4 regions of the Paenibacillus sp. 203 genome follow, and region 1 is predicted to be linked to each of the others. Evidence: riboswitches for the same ligand, from Rfam matches in the RefSeq annotation. Region 1 holds a riboswitch; each other region holds the start of a gene.
The links. Region 1 has a riboswitch for cobalamin ahead of WA407_RS11185 (ABC transporter substrate-binding protein). Riboswitches for the same ligand answer to the same signal wherever they lie in the genome.
Positions count from the first base shown of each region.

Region 1 (3,135 bases):
GGGCTTCAGCACGTCTGGATGATGTGGCTAACTACATTCCGGCACGCCTGACAGCGGCAATGCTTGTGGTAGCGGCGTGGATATACAAGCGAGATGCTGCTAGAAGCTGGCGCACAGTCAAGCGAGATGCTCGTCTGCACCCAAGCCCGAACAGTGGCTTCCCGGAATCAGCTGTTGCTGGAGCACTGGGGATTCGTCTTGGAGGCTATAATGTGTATCATGGCGTACGCTCTTTTCGTGCATACATGGGCGATTGGATACGACCGCTAGAGTCGAAAGATATACGGTATACAATCCAGCTGATGTTCGCCGTGTCCAGTATGTTCGTAGGATTGTGTTTGTTAGGAGCCGCAGGTTGTTTTGCCTTGGGATGGGTGCGGTGAGGGTGAGGCGTGACACACTGAATAATGATCGAGCAGGAAGTGACATGATCTTGAAACAAGATATAGCAGCAAAAAGGACGGTAGAATACGTACAAAGTCCGAACTCACAGGAGGATAAGGTGCCGTATGATGCTAAAGAAGATCTGCATTGGGACATGGAGCTCGTGTTAGTTCGTCACGGCACAACCTTATGGAATAAGGAACGTCGATATATGGGACACTCCGACTTAGGTTTGCTACCAGGAGCAGAACAAGAATTAAAGCCTTTGCAAGAAGAATTGCAGGGGCAGTCCTTTGCTCGAATCTATTGCAGCGATTTAATGCGATGTTGCCAGACCTTGCAGATCATTGTGCCGGAGTCAGAATTGACGTCTGGAGGTTCCCTATCCACTATGTCTCCTATGATGGAACCACGTCTGCGAGAGCTTCATTTTGGCGAGTGGGATGGAAAAACGTATGACATGCTCAAGGATGTGTCATTGTATCGCGCTTGGATTGATGAGCCGCAACGGATAACCCCTCCTGGAGGAGAGTCTTGGACAGATTTTGTGAATCGTTTGCGGAAATTTCTTGACTCTCTGTATGAATGGCGTGTTGCTATGGAAGTTCGACCCATGGATTTGACTGCTGGGCCGCTCTCTGTTTTGGTCGTTACGCATGGTGGCGTAATTCGTCAGTTAGCTTGTATGCTGATACCGGGCCATGATTTTTGGAGTCTGAATCCGAAGCCGGGAGAAGCATTTAGGATTCAATTGAGGCTGGCAGGACCGCACAATTACATAGCCGAAATGCTCCCTCATTAGGTTAGACACCAGTGGATAAAGAGGCTGTTTGGGTTGTAAGCCGCCTCATTTTAACCTATAATCATCAAGTAAAAGAACGGCTTGACTACCACTACATCAAATATCCAGCAGACGAGGTCGGCGCAGTGTGATGAAACTATGGTTTCCCTTGCCTGCGCTGTTAAAAGGGAAGTCGGTGTAAGTCCGGCGCGGTCCCGCCACTGTAAATGGAAGCATGCCCGTTAGTCCTGCTTTATGTGCTACTAAGCATATGAAGGAATTTCAGGACATGCATCTTACCATAAGTCAGGATACCTGCCCGTCCGCCTGTCACCATAATCCTTCGAGGAAAGGATGACGTGTTCGCAGTGACTGTCCGTGCGGAAAGAAGCTGCCGCCTGCGCACGATCTGCGCTAACGTGACCCCTGTGTCCTGATATAAGGATGCGGGGGTTTTTTGATAGGAAAAGAAGGCTGGATTTAGAAGATATCTGATGATGCTCAAGTAACGCTCTTAACGATTTTTTTATGAAGGGGTGCAAATCATGGCAGGAAAAAAAATAAAGGTTTGGACAACAGGTTTATTGGTTCTGATTTTGGCAGTTGTGCTGAGTGCATGTGGCGCTAATGGGAAAAATGCTGAAAATAAAGAGAATCAGACTTCTGCACAGCAGCCGGGAAAGACCGTAACCGCACAAGAGCCTCCGGGCAAAACAGTTTACCCACTCACAGTTAAGGATGCAACAGGACAGGAATTTACATTCAAAAAAGCGCCGGATAAAATCGTTTCCGTCTCCCCGGCAGAAACCGAGGCGCTGTTCGCCATCGGACTGGATAAGGAAATAGTTGGCGTCTCCGACTACTCTGATTACCCGGAAGCAGCTACGAAAAAGCCTAAAGTAGGCGGTATTATGAAACCGAACGAAGAGGCGATCATTGCTGCTAACTCGGAAGTCGTTTTTGCAGGGATATCACTTAGTGAACAGGCTACGACCAAGCTGCGCGACATGGGAATTATGATTTTTAAAACGGAACCGAAGACAGTTGAAGATGTCATAGCTAACATCGAATTGTATGGAAAAATCACCGATCATCAGAAAGAAGCGAGAGCGGTGACTGACAAGATGAGAGCAGATGTAGCGGAAGTGAAAGAAGGAGTTAAAAATATCGGTAAAGGGCAGAAGCTGCGGGTATACGTCGAGTTTTCACCAGGCTGGACAGTTGGTAAAGGCGAGTTTATGGACGAGCTGATTACGTTGGCGGGCGGCGAAAATGTAGGTGCCACGCAGAAGGGGTGGTACCAAATTAGTGAAGAAAATATTATTGCTGCGAACCCTGACGTGATTTTGTACAGCAAAAGTGTCAAGGACGACAAAACTGGCCAAACGCTCGGCGAAATCATTAAAGCTCGCAGTGGATGGGATCAAATATCGGCTGTTCGCCACAACCGGGTGTTTGCCGTGGATGATAATTTGATCAGTCGTCCGGGTCCACGCGTAACGGAAGGTCTCAAGGAAGTGGCCAAGGGCGTGTATCCTGAAATTTTCAAATGAACCGTAAACTGATCGGCTTTGGAGGGACAGGTCTTGTCCTGCTGTTGCTGACGCTGCTGCTCTGTCTTGGCATCGGCTCGGCCAAGCTTCCGGTCAGCCAGATCACGGGCATTCTGGTTAACCACCTTCCGTGGTTAGGCGATACGTTTACACCGGATTGGAATACATCCTCAGAGCAGATTATTTTGAAGGTCAGATTGCCACGAGTGTTACTGGGAATGTTGGTAGGAGCAGCGCTGGCGCTGGCGGGAGCCGGATTTCAGGGTGTGCTGCGTAATCCTTTGGCTGATCCGTATACACTGGGGGTATCCTCGGGGGCTTCGGTAGGAGCGGCAGTACTGATCTATTGGGGCCTTCAATTTTCATTTGTTGGCATATGGACGCTGCCGCTAGTGGCATTTACGACCGGAATGCTGA
Region 1 covers NZ_JAXCHD010000004.1:379,842-382,976, forward strand. The annotation lists gene cbiB (adenosylcobinamide-phosphate synthase CbiB) at 1-383, shown strand, start outside; gene WA407_RS11180 (histidine phosphatase family protein) at 428-1,186, shown strand; cobalamin riboswitch at 1,309-1,502, shown strand; gene WA407_RS11185 (ABC transporter substrate-binding protein) at 1,711-2,718, shown strand; gene WA407_RS11190 (FecCD family ABC transporter permease) at 2,715-3,135, shown strand, end outside.

Region 2 (3,135 bases), on a different contig from region 1:
TCCGCCAAGTACAACCTGTAGATGTTCAGCCACAGGCACAGCGTCATCCTTCTCCATATTGCAGAAGTCGCACGCCTTCACCTTAAACACATCGCCGATCGGCATGACAATGAATCGTTCATCCCGCAGTCGTCCGACCAGTTCCTCGGGGTCTGCGCACGGCACACGCAGCACGATCTGATGATCCGGCGTGTACTCCAGCTCGCCGTCATCACCCGCTACCTCGGCGAGCATTGCCATCTGGCGAGCGGTGAACTTCTTGTTTCCCACACCCGGGGAAACGCCCACCTCAAACAGCGCAGGCTTGCCAAAGCCGCCTGTCGCCATCCCGGCCGTAGCCCCCGCTCCGGCCACCGCTGACGTTCTTGCGGTGCTCTCGGCGGTAGGCGCTTGCCCGCTCCAGCGAGCGTTGGCTGCGTCAGGCAGCTTGCCGCCAACAGCGAGGCGGCTTAGTGCCTCTGCCGCCAGCGATGCCGGGGTTGCTGCGCCGGTTTGCACAGCGGTCGTTGCCTGCACGGCAGCCATCGCTTGCGGGCGTGCCTGCGTCGCAATCGCAGCGCCGCTCGCGGAGGGACCAGCGAGCGTAGTCGGGGCTGCGCCTGCCTGCGGTGCGGCCTCTTGCGCGCCCAGCGACCACGGCTCCGCTTCCGTACGGAGACGCTGATGCGGCTTGAGCGCTTGCTCGGTCGCATCCAGCGTGTATTTGCGCTGATATCCGCGCGGAGTCACGATCAAGCCGTCATACACCGTTGTCGAGGAATTACCGATGATTACAGTTGTCAGCATCCCGATGTCATGATTCAGCATATCTTCCAGCGTCGTGACAATAACTTGCTGACGTTCACGATAAGCACTTTTCACCAACCCAACTGGAGTTTGCGGATCGCGGTAACGCAGCAAAATGGACTGCGTCTCCACAATCTGGCGGGTACGTCGGCCACTGCGCGGATTATATAATGCAATCACAAAATCGGCAGAAGCCGCTGCTTCTACGCGCTTCACAATCGTTTCCCATGGGGTCAGATGATCACTCAGACTGATCGTGCAAGCATCATGCATAACTGGCGCGCCCAACAGTGAAGCACAGGACTGAATAGCAGAGATCCCTGGCACGACTTCTACCTCAACCCCGTCCTCGCGTCGCCAGCCTTTTTGCATCAGCACTTCGTACACCAGCCCTGCCATACCATAGACTCCTGCATCTCCACTGGAAATGACAGCTACCTTCTTGCCCATCTCTGCTTGGCGAACCGCCTCCTGCGCACGGCTCACTTCCTCTGTCATCCCTGTGCGTACAATCTCCTGTCCGTTCAACAACGGACGGATCAAATCAACGTAGGTATTGTAGCCGATAATGACCTCACTTTCGGCCAGCGCATCCAGCGCCCGTTTTGTGATATGTTCCATATCTCCTGGTCCAAATCCAATCACCAACAATTTTCCTAATGGGCTCATCGTGCTCCTCCTATTCATCCTTTTCAGGGCAGCTATCCTATCTATTTCAATGATTTATGGACATCCTGTAACTCAAAAAACCCCATCCTGCCCGGATGGGGTTTCTATGTACGTATCTCTCATCAGACGAACAAACAGCGTAAGAAGACACTATTTGTCTTCCTCCAGCCTGCCGTTGTTTTCCACCTGTCTGTTTACGCTTCAAACGCTGCTGCACGTTCATATCCACGCAAACCTCTAACCAACATGGAAAAAGCAACGTGTGCCTGATTTCCTGATTTCGTACACCCATCCTCTCCGCGAAGGTTAACGGTGCATACAGATCAAGGTAGGTCTCCTGGCTTGGCATCAACAGATTCTTTCGTCTTCCCCGTTTTTCACGAGTGACCATTTAAAAAAATCCTCTTCCTTACAGTGGCGGGACCGCTCGGGATTTGCACCCGATTCCCTGTTACCCTTTGCTCAACCGCAAAGGCACCTTGTCTGTCCGCTATTTGATTATGGGTCTTATCATAACCTTGCCTCAATCAGTTGTGCAAGCACGAAAAACGCTTTATTTCAAGTTCTCTGCTTTATTTTTTAACATATGTAGCAATTCATCCGGGTCCGCAGAGATACTTAATAACGCTGGATGCTCAGCCCCGGTAAACCCCTCTTGCACGCTATGGCGCACCATTTCTACTAACGGGTCAAAATATCCATTCACATTCAGCAGCCCAATCGGCTTGCGATGAATGCCGATTTGAGCCCAGCACAATACCTCGAACAGCTCCTCAAAGGTTCCCAAGCCACCCGGAAGGGCTATAAACGCATCGGCCATCTCGCTCATTGCCGCTTTACGCTCATGCATGCTCGCTACTTCAATAAATTCGGTAACTCCCCGATGAATGATCTCTGCATCAAATAACAGGGTGGGCATAATGCCAGTGACCTGACCGTCACCCGCCAGCATGCCATCCGCAACCTGACCCATCAGCCCCCTACTGGAGCCACCGTAGATCAGACGGATATGATGGCGAGCCATGGCTTCTCCCAGCTTGCCTGCCGCTTCAACATATACCGATGAATGTCCAGGTCTGGACCCGGCAAATACACAAATAGAATTCATTAACGTCTCAGCTCCTGTCCTAAGTATCATGCATCGAAACTTATTCATTATATTAGCTAAATATTTTCGCTATAACAAAAATCTTTGTCGATGCATGTCCAATAAAAAAAAGATAAAGACCTCGCAGGCCCTTATCTTTATTTTACGCTTTATCCAAAAATATAAGTTCATTTTTAGCATACTATATTTATAATTCTATCTCATTTCAATGACCATTCACGATCTTCAGACCACAGCCATGCACCGAATCGTTATGCTCAAAATATTTGCCAAGCTCCACCATCATCGCGCCCATGCGCTCTTCGGTTGGAAACACGACTCGTTCAATCCCCTCTTCCACAATGGACTGCGCAGTCACCTTCCCTACTGATACAGCAATCACATCCTCGCGGAAAGCTTCCAGTAAATCCTCGATTCGATTTTGCTCTCTCGCATATTGGGCTAAAAATCGGATTTGCGGACCACTCGTGAACGTAACAGCATCAACATTACGATGGATAACATCCTCCAGTAACGCCTGCAATTTTGCTTCCTCAGGTGGGATATGCTTATAAGGAAGTACCTGGCGGGTC
Region 2 covers NZ_JAXCHD010000001.1:429,176-432,310, reverse strand. The annotation lists gene cobJ (precorrin-3B C(17)-methyltransferase) at 1-1,455, opposite strand, end outside; cobalamin riboswitch at 1,766-1,951, opposite strand; gene WA407_RS01995 (TIGR00730 family Rossman fold protein) at 2,009-2,563, opposite strand; gene WA407_RS01990 (uroporphyrinogen-III synthase) at 2,769-3,135, opposite strand, start outside.
Region 2: it holds a riboswitch for cobalamin, as region 1 does, so the genes downstream of both, cobJ (precorrin-3B C(17)-methyltransferase) here and WA407_RS11185 (ABC transporter substrate-binding protein) in region 1, are expected to answer to the same signal.

Region 3 (3,135 bases), on a different contig from region 1:
CCTGTATGAGCAGTAAGCATACTGTACATAGCAAAATCCCAATCGTTTTTGGTCAACGCCTCGTCGATATTTTCCACCTTGCGAATCTTGACCTGAATTCCCTCTTTCAGCAATTGGCTTTGGATGACCTCAGCCATAACAGAGAGCTCAGGACGCTGAGGAAAAGTCAGCAGCGTAACCTCGAACGGCTTGCCTTGCTTAGTCCATGTCCCTTGGGCGTCCTTCTGCCAGCCATCCTTCGTTAACAGCTGATCCGCCGTTCCGTCCAGCGCTTTACGCTCAACTTTACCGAAGGGAAGAATGCTCGGGAACGGACTGCTTGCTTCCGTACCGAAGCCCCTCATGACGGCGCTCACAATCGATGTGCGTGGAATCAGGCTGTCCACCACCTTACGGTTCGCCGCATCCTTGAATACTGGGGATTCCATATTGTACACGAGCATATGGGTGCGCAAGGAGGGAGCCGACAGCACTTGTAGCCTGTCGTTCTTTTTCAGTACCTCTGCGTTATCAACCGGAATATCCGTCGCTACGTCCACCTCGCCGGATTGCAGCGCCATCAGGCGCGAATTCCCGTCCGTAATGAACTTCATCGTCGCTTCAGCCAATCGTGCCTTCTCGCCCCAATATCCGTCATAACGCTCTACGACCAAGGATTGGTCCTTGTTGAACGCTTTGATTTTAAAGGCGCCTGTCATCGCTGGGTAGCTCTGCTCATCCTTCATCGATGCCACATTCAGTACAATCGTCGATGGATCAGCTAGATTGGACACCAACGCCGCATTCGGCTGGTTTGTCGTAATCTTTAAGGCCAGCGGGCCGCTTACATCAATGGACTTCACATTCAGTAAATCCTTCGCCAGATGGCTTTTCTCGATAGAGCGTAGCAAAGATGCTTTTACACTTGCTGCATCCATACTTTTTCCATTATGAAAAGTGACTTTATCCTGCAAGCTGAACGTCCAAACTGTAGGACTATCCTGCTTCCACTCCTTTGCCAGCCAAGCCACAGGCTCCAGCTTTTCATTCAAACGTACCAGTGTCTCACCTGCACCGGATCGCATCACATCCCAGCTATTATCTCCGTGCGGATCAACACCTGACGGTTTCCATGTATACGCCATTACCAGCTTTTTACCTGTCGCTGTTTGTTGTGCTGACGCGTTCTCATCTTTGCCGGAGCTATTCGACGTCTTATTGCTAGTACATCCCGAAAGAGCCATAACTGCCAGCAGCAGCATCACCCCTGTACATATCAACCATGAGCGCCTGCTATGATTGCTAATCATTCGATGAATCCCCCTCTATCTTGTAAAATCATATAAACCTAACGCAAAACGCGAAAAAAGCATTCCGGACCACTTGATCAGCAGTCAGAAATGCTCCATTATAAAATGTCAAAACTCACCTCGAAGCCAACTCTAATAATATAGAAGGGATCAGATCGGTTTCAGACATTCCGTATGCAGCACGCCTAACCACCTCCCCAGCAATCCCGTGGGTCTAACAGTGATGTCAAAACAGGCAGGTCTCCTGACTCCAGGCGTATCTTTCAGGCCTTCCCGGTTCTTCACAGTTCCAGTGGCTGTTCTGAAAGCTCCAGTAGTATCCTACTGATGCCTGTATACAGTGGCGGGTCCGTGTCGGGATCTACCGAACTTCCCTTTTAAGTGAACACGCTCAACAACTATCCACATGGTCTCAATAAAACCCCATACACAGAGTCGTCCGGCTCACACCTGTTTTCTTCTATTATTTCTTTTCATTACGATTTAGGATTATCTTATTTTGTTGTCACAAGCTTGTCAATAAATGCTGTATAATAATTCAAATTTGAATGATATGGCGAGAATGAAGGTAATGGCTATTCATTGCGTGCACGAAATGAACGTGCTAAAATTAGGTATAGAGATAACCTTTGTGTCCGTATACTAAAAAGAGTCTTCGCCGCGCCAACGGCAAAGACTCTTAGGACTTGAAAGGCTGTGGATCACCACGGCGCGCTAAATACTTAGCTAAACCCACCGTTAGGCGCCTAACCTAATTACGCGGTGGGTTTTCGCTTGTCCGAAATTTCCGACGTAGCCAGCGATAAAGTTTACGAATACTAAACACCAGGCTTAGTAACGTAACCATCCAACGCAACACATCGTAGCACGACACAAGGTTCACCATCGGCTTCACCCCCTTTCGGGAAGCTGCACCGTGGTCCGAAAACATCCACCACTATTCAAAATCCATAATTTAGATTATACCATGCCCCTTCCTACCACTCTAGCAAATTCTTCTAGCTCATAAACTGGAAAACACACCAAATTAGAGCTACCCATTTCATCCCGCAGCTTTATCTATATGTCCCCAGGCGGCAAGGGTATCTACTATCTGGATAACTCCATGCCAAAAAGCCGGAAAAGAGGCATACGTCCTCTCTCCGGCTATCTTTATTTATTCCTAATCATCAAACCTTCTGTGGAACCTCCGAAACCGTCACGCTTTTGACCGATTCCCCTTGTTTTCTCGTCAAAACAATGTTCAAGACAATCGCAGTAATCGAACCCGAAACGATCCCATTTTGCAGCAGCATTTTGGCAAAGCTCGGCAGCTGGTCGAACATTTGTGGCAGAACGGCAGAGCCTAGGCCCACGGCAATACTGCATGCTGCGATCAGCAGATTGCTTTCCTTCCGCAGATCCACTTCTGACAAAATAGACATGCCTGATGCAGCAACCGAGCCAAACATGACGATCATCGCCCCGCCTAGCACAGCGTTAGGAATCACTGTCGTTAAGGCAGCCAGCTTAGGCAGCAAACCGAGAACAACCATGATCCCGCCCGCAGCAAAAATAACGTTCCGCGATTTGACGCGTGTGAGTGAGATCAGACCAACATTTTGCGAGAAAGCTGTATAAGGAAACGCATTAAAAATACCCCCAAGCATAATCGCAAGTCCTTCGGAACGCAGACCATTGACGATCTGCTTCTGTTCCACCTTCTGATCAATCGCTTTGCCTACTGCCAGATAAACGCCTGTAGACTCAACCATACTGACAATATTGACGATAATCATCGTACAAACTGCCATCATGCTAAACTCTGGCTTACCAAAATAAAACGGCTGCGCGACACTCACCCATG
Region 3 covers NZ_JAXCHD010000001.1:192,885-196,019, reverse strand. The annotation lists gene WA407_RS00905 (ABC transporter substrate-binding protein) at 1-1,289, opposite strand, end outside; cobalamin riboswitch at 1,507-1,710, opposite strand; gene WA407_RS00900 (nucleobase:cation symporter-2 family protein) at 2,459-3,135, opposite strand, start outside.
Region 3: it holds a riboswitch for cobalamin, as region 1 does, so the genes downstream of both, WA407_RS00905 (ABC transporter substrate-binding protein) here and WA407_RS11185 (ABC transporter substrate-binding protein) in region 1, are expected to answer to the same signal.

Region 4 (3,135 bases), on a different contig from region 1:
TACACGAATTCTTTTCATATTCCCGTGTATTACACGCTCCCGGCTGCTCGTAAAATCAGCTTGGAAGCTCCGTTCCATAACCTATGCAACGCTGGTGCGATTTCATACATTGAGCTGGACGGTAATGCGCGGAATAACCCGGATGCGTTTCTTAAAATTGTTCAGTATGCGCTGCATCAGAACATCGGCTACTTCTCCATCAACCATCCGGTGGATCGTTGTACGGAATGTGGTTATGAAGGGATTATCGGGACAAGCTGCCCCCAATGTGGCACAGATGAGGAGCACACACACTTTCAGCGCTTACGTCGGGTAACCGGATATCTGACAGGAGATTATACCGTTCGCTTTAATGCCGCAAAACAGGCAGAAGTTCGAGACCGGGTGAAACATAAGTGAATTTGTGTGGCTACATTCCGGAATCTCTGAACGAAGGATACGGCCTGCGCACCGTCGTGTTCATTAGCGGTTGCCGTCATGCCTGTCCTGGATGCTTTAATCCAGAGTCATGGAGCTTCCGTGCAGGCGAGCCATTCACCCCCCAACGACAACAGGAGGTCATTCGTGACATCATGGAAAATCCGTTGTTGGACGGACTGACTCTCTGCGGGGGAGACCCGTTTTTCTCAGCAGCAGAATGCTCGCAATTTGTGCGTGACTTCCGCGAGGCCTGTCCCGACCGAACCGTGTGGGCTTACACTGGCTTTGTCTATGAAGATCTACTCACAGATCCGGAGCGACAGGAACTGGCGCTTTTGTGCGATGTGATTGTGGATGGTCGTTTTGTAGAACAGCAAAAGGACCTGACCCTTCCCTTCCGGGGCAGTCGCAACCAGCGTCTGGTAGATGTGAAAGCCAGTATTCAGGCAGGCTATACCGTTTCATTGACATAAGGCGATGCTTACCCAGCAAGCAAGATGCTATATCTAATCTAAGACAAGCCCCCATCATGGGTAAGGCTTGTCTTTTTTTCATATAGCTAACAGATTCCATTGGAGTTTCTATTGCGCATCCTGTAAGTTTCACTTATGATGGTGAACAAGTATACGAGTGCATAATTATTCGTCATACCTTAACCGCATAGCTTGGAGATAGGTGTCTGTTCTATTCAGATCAGGCTTAAAAGGGAAGCCGGTGCAAATCCGGCACGGTCCCGCCACTGTAAACGGGGAACTTTCAGCTGTTCATATATCCACTGGTCCACAGACCGGGAAGGAATGCTGAGCGTCATGATCCGTAAGTCAGGAGACCTGCCTATTTTAACAACATCGCAAGTACCTACGGAAGATAGGGAGGTGTTAAGAGCAGTCGCCGTATTTTTGATTTTTTAATCACGGAGGCATTCTTTCCCCTACTTATTTTTAACCTTGGGGGGAAGAATGCCTTTTTTGGTACGTAAAAATAAAACAGCTACCCGCTAGGAGGAAAAGTACATGTCCATTATTGAATGGCCTGAATTGTCCGGCTTAATTAGCAGTAATCTGGGATATCCGCGTATCGGCGAAAATCGGGAATGGAAGAAAGCACTGGAACGCTTCTGGAACGGCAGCATTAACGAAAGCGAACTGCAGACGGAAATGAAAAAATTACGGTTGGAGCATCTGAGCAAGCAACGCGATAAGGGGATTGATCGCATTCCTGTCGGAGACTTCTCCTATTACGATCACATGCTGGATACATCTGTGATGTTCGGTCTAGTACCTGAACGGTTCAACTATCGTCCCGCAGGTCCGATTCCTCTGTCCGTGTACTTCGGGATCGCTCGCGGTCAGAAGGGAGCAACCGCCAGTGAAATGACCAAATGGATGAATACCAATTATCACTACATCGTTCCCGAATTGGCAAATGCAGTCCCGGTATTCACTGAAAATAAACCCTTACAGGCTTATCGTGAAGCAAAACAGGAACTAGGCATTGAGGGTAAACCGGTTCTCATCGGCCCTTATTCATTCGTTACCCTTTCCAAAGGCTATGATCGTAAGGAGCTTGCCTCTATTATAAGAACCTTCCTGCCTTTATACACCCGTGTCCTGTCTGAGCTAGCAGCAGAAGGTGTTCAGTGGGTACAAATCGATGAACCTGTCCTGACCACCTCATTCCCAGTAGAGGATCTGGACATTATTCAAGAAGTCTATGAAGCTTTGACCCAAGCTGCGCCCTCCTTAAATATAATGCTGCAAACCTACTTTGGCAGCCTAGATCATTATGAGCGTCTGTCCGCACTTCCGGTACAGGGGCTGGGTCTTGATTTTGTGTATGATGGTGGCGAAAATCTTCAGCATATATTGCAGCATGGCTTTCCTAAAGGAAAAACGCTGGGCGCTGGTGTCATTGACGGACGCAATATATGGCGCAGCGACCTGAACGCTGTAGCTGCACTGCTGGGTCAGTTAGCAGAACAGACCACTGCCGAGCAGCTTATCGTACAGCCATCATGCAGTCTGCTGCATGTGCCAGTCAGCCTGGAGGCAGAGCACAAGCTGGACAAGGAGCTGGTGCAAGCGCTGGCCTTTGCTGATGAAAAGCTAGAGGAAATCGCCATCCTGACAGCTGCACTTGGCAAACACGATCCATCCGCACTCACCAAGCTTGGACAAAGTGCAGATGCGGTAGCCCGTTTCAACAGTTCAGCGGCACGCGTACAGACAACTGCCGATCTGGCCGACCTGTTGGCCAAAGAGCCTCTGTCACGCAGCGTTCCTTTCGCCGAGCGTCGTGAGATTCAGCAAAATAAGCTGAAGTTGCCTCCACTGCCTACGACGACCATTGGTAGCTTCCCGCAGACCGCCGAGATCCGCAAGGCCCGCCTGCACTATCGCAAAGGAGAATGGTCTGCCGAGCAATATCGAACGTTCATCCAACAGCAAATTAAGGAATGGATTGATATCCAAGAGGACATTGGCATTGACGTGCTTGTACATGGGGAATTTGAGCGGACCGACATGGTTGAATTTTTTGGCGAAAAGCTGAACGGCTTTGCTTTTACGCAAAACGGATGGGTGCAGTCCTACGGCTCCCGCTGTGTCAAACCGCCGATTATATACGGAGACGTTTCCTTCGATCAGCCCATGACCGTGGAAGAAACGGCATTCGCCCAATCGTTAACTTCCAAGCCTGTTAAGGGAATGCTTACGG
Region 4 covers NZ_JAXCHD010000001.1:402,253-405,387, reverse strand. The annotation lists gene WA407_RS01870 (anaerobic ribonucleoside triphosphate reductase) at 1-399, shown strand, start outside; gene nrdG (anaerobic ribonucleoside-triphosphate reductase activating protein) at 396-893, shown strand; cobalamin riboswitch at 1,077-1,272, shown strand; gene metE (5-methyltetrahydropteroyltriglutamate--homocysteine S-methyltransferase) at 1,434-3,135, shown strand, end outside.
Region 4: it holds a riboswitch for cobalamin, as region 1 does, so the genes downstream of both, metE (5-methyltetrahydropteroyltriglutamate--homocysteine S-methyltransferase) here and WA407_RS11185 (ABC transporter substrate-binding protein) in region 1, are expected to answer to the same signal.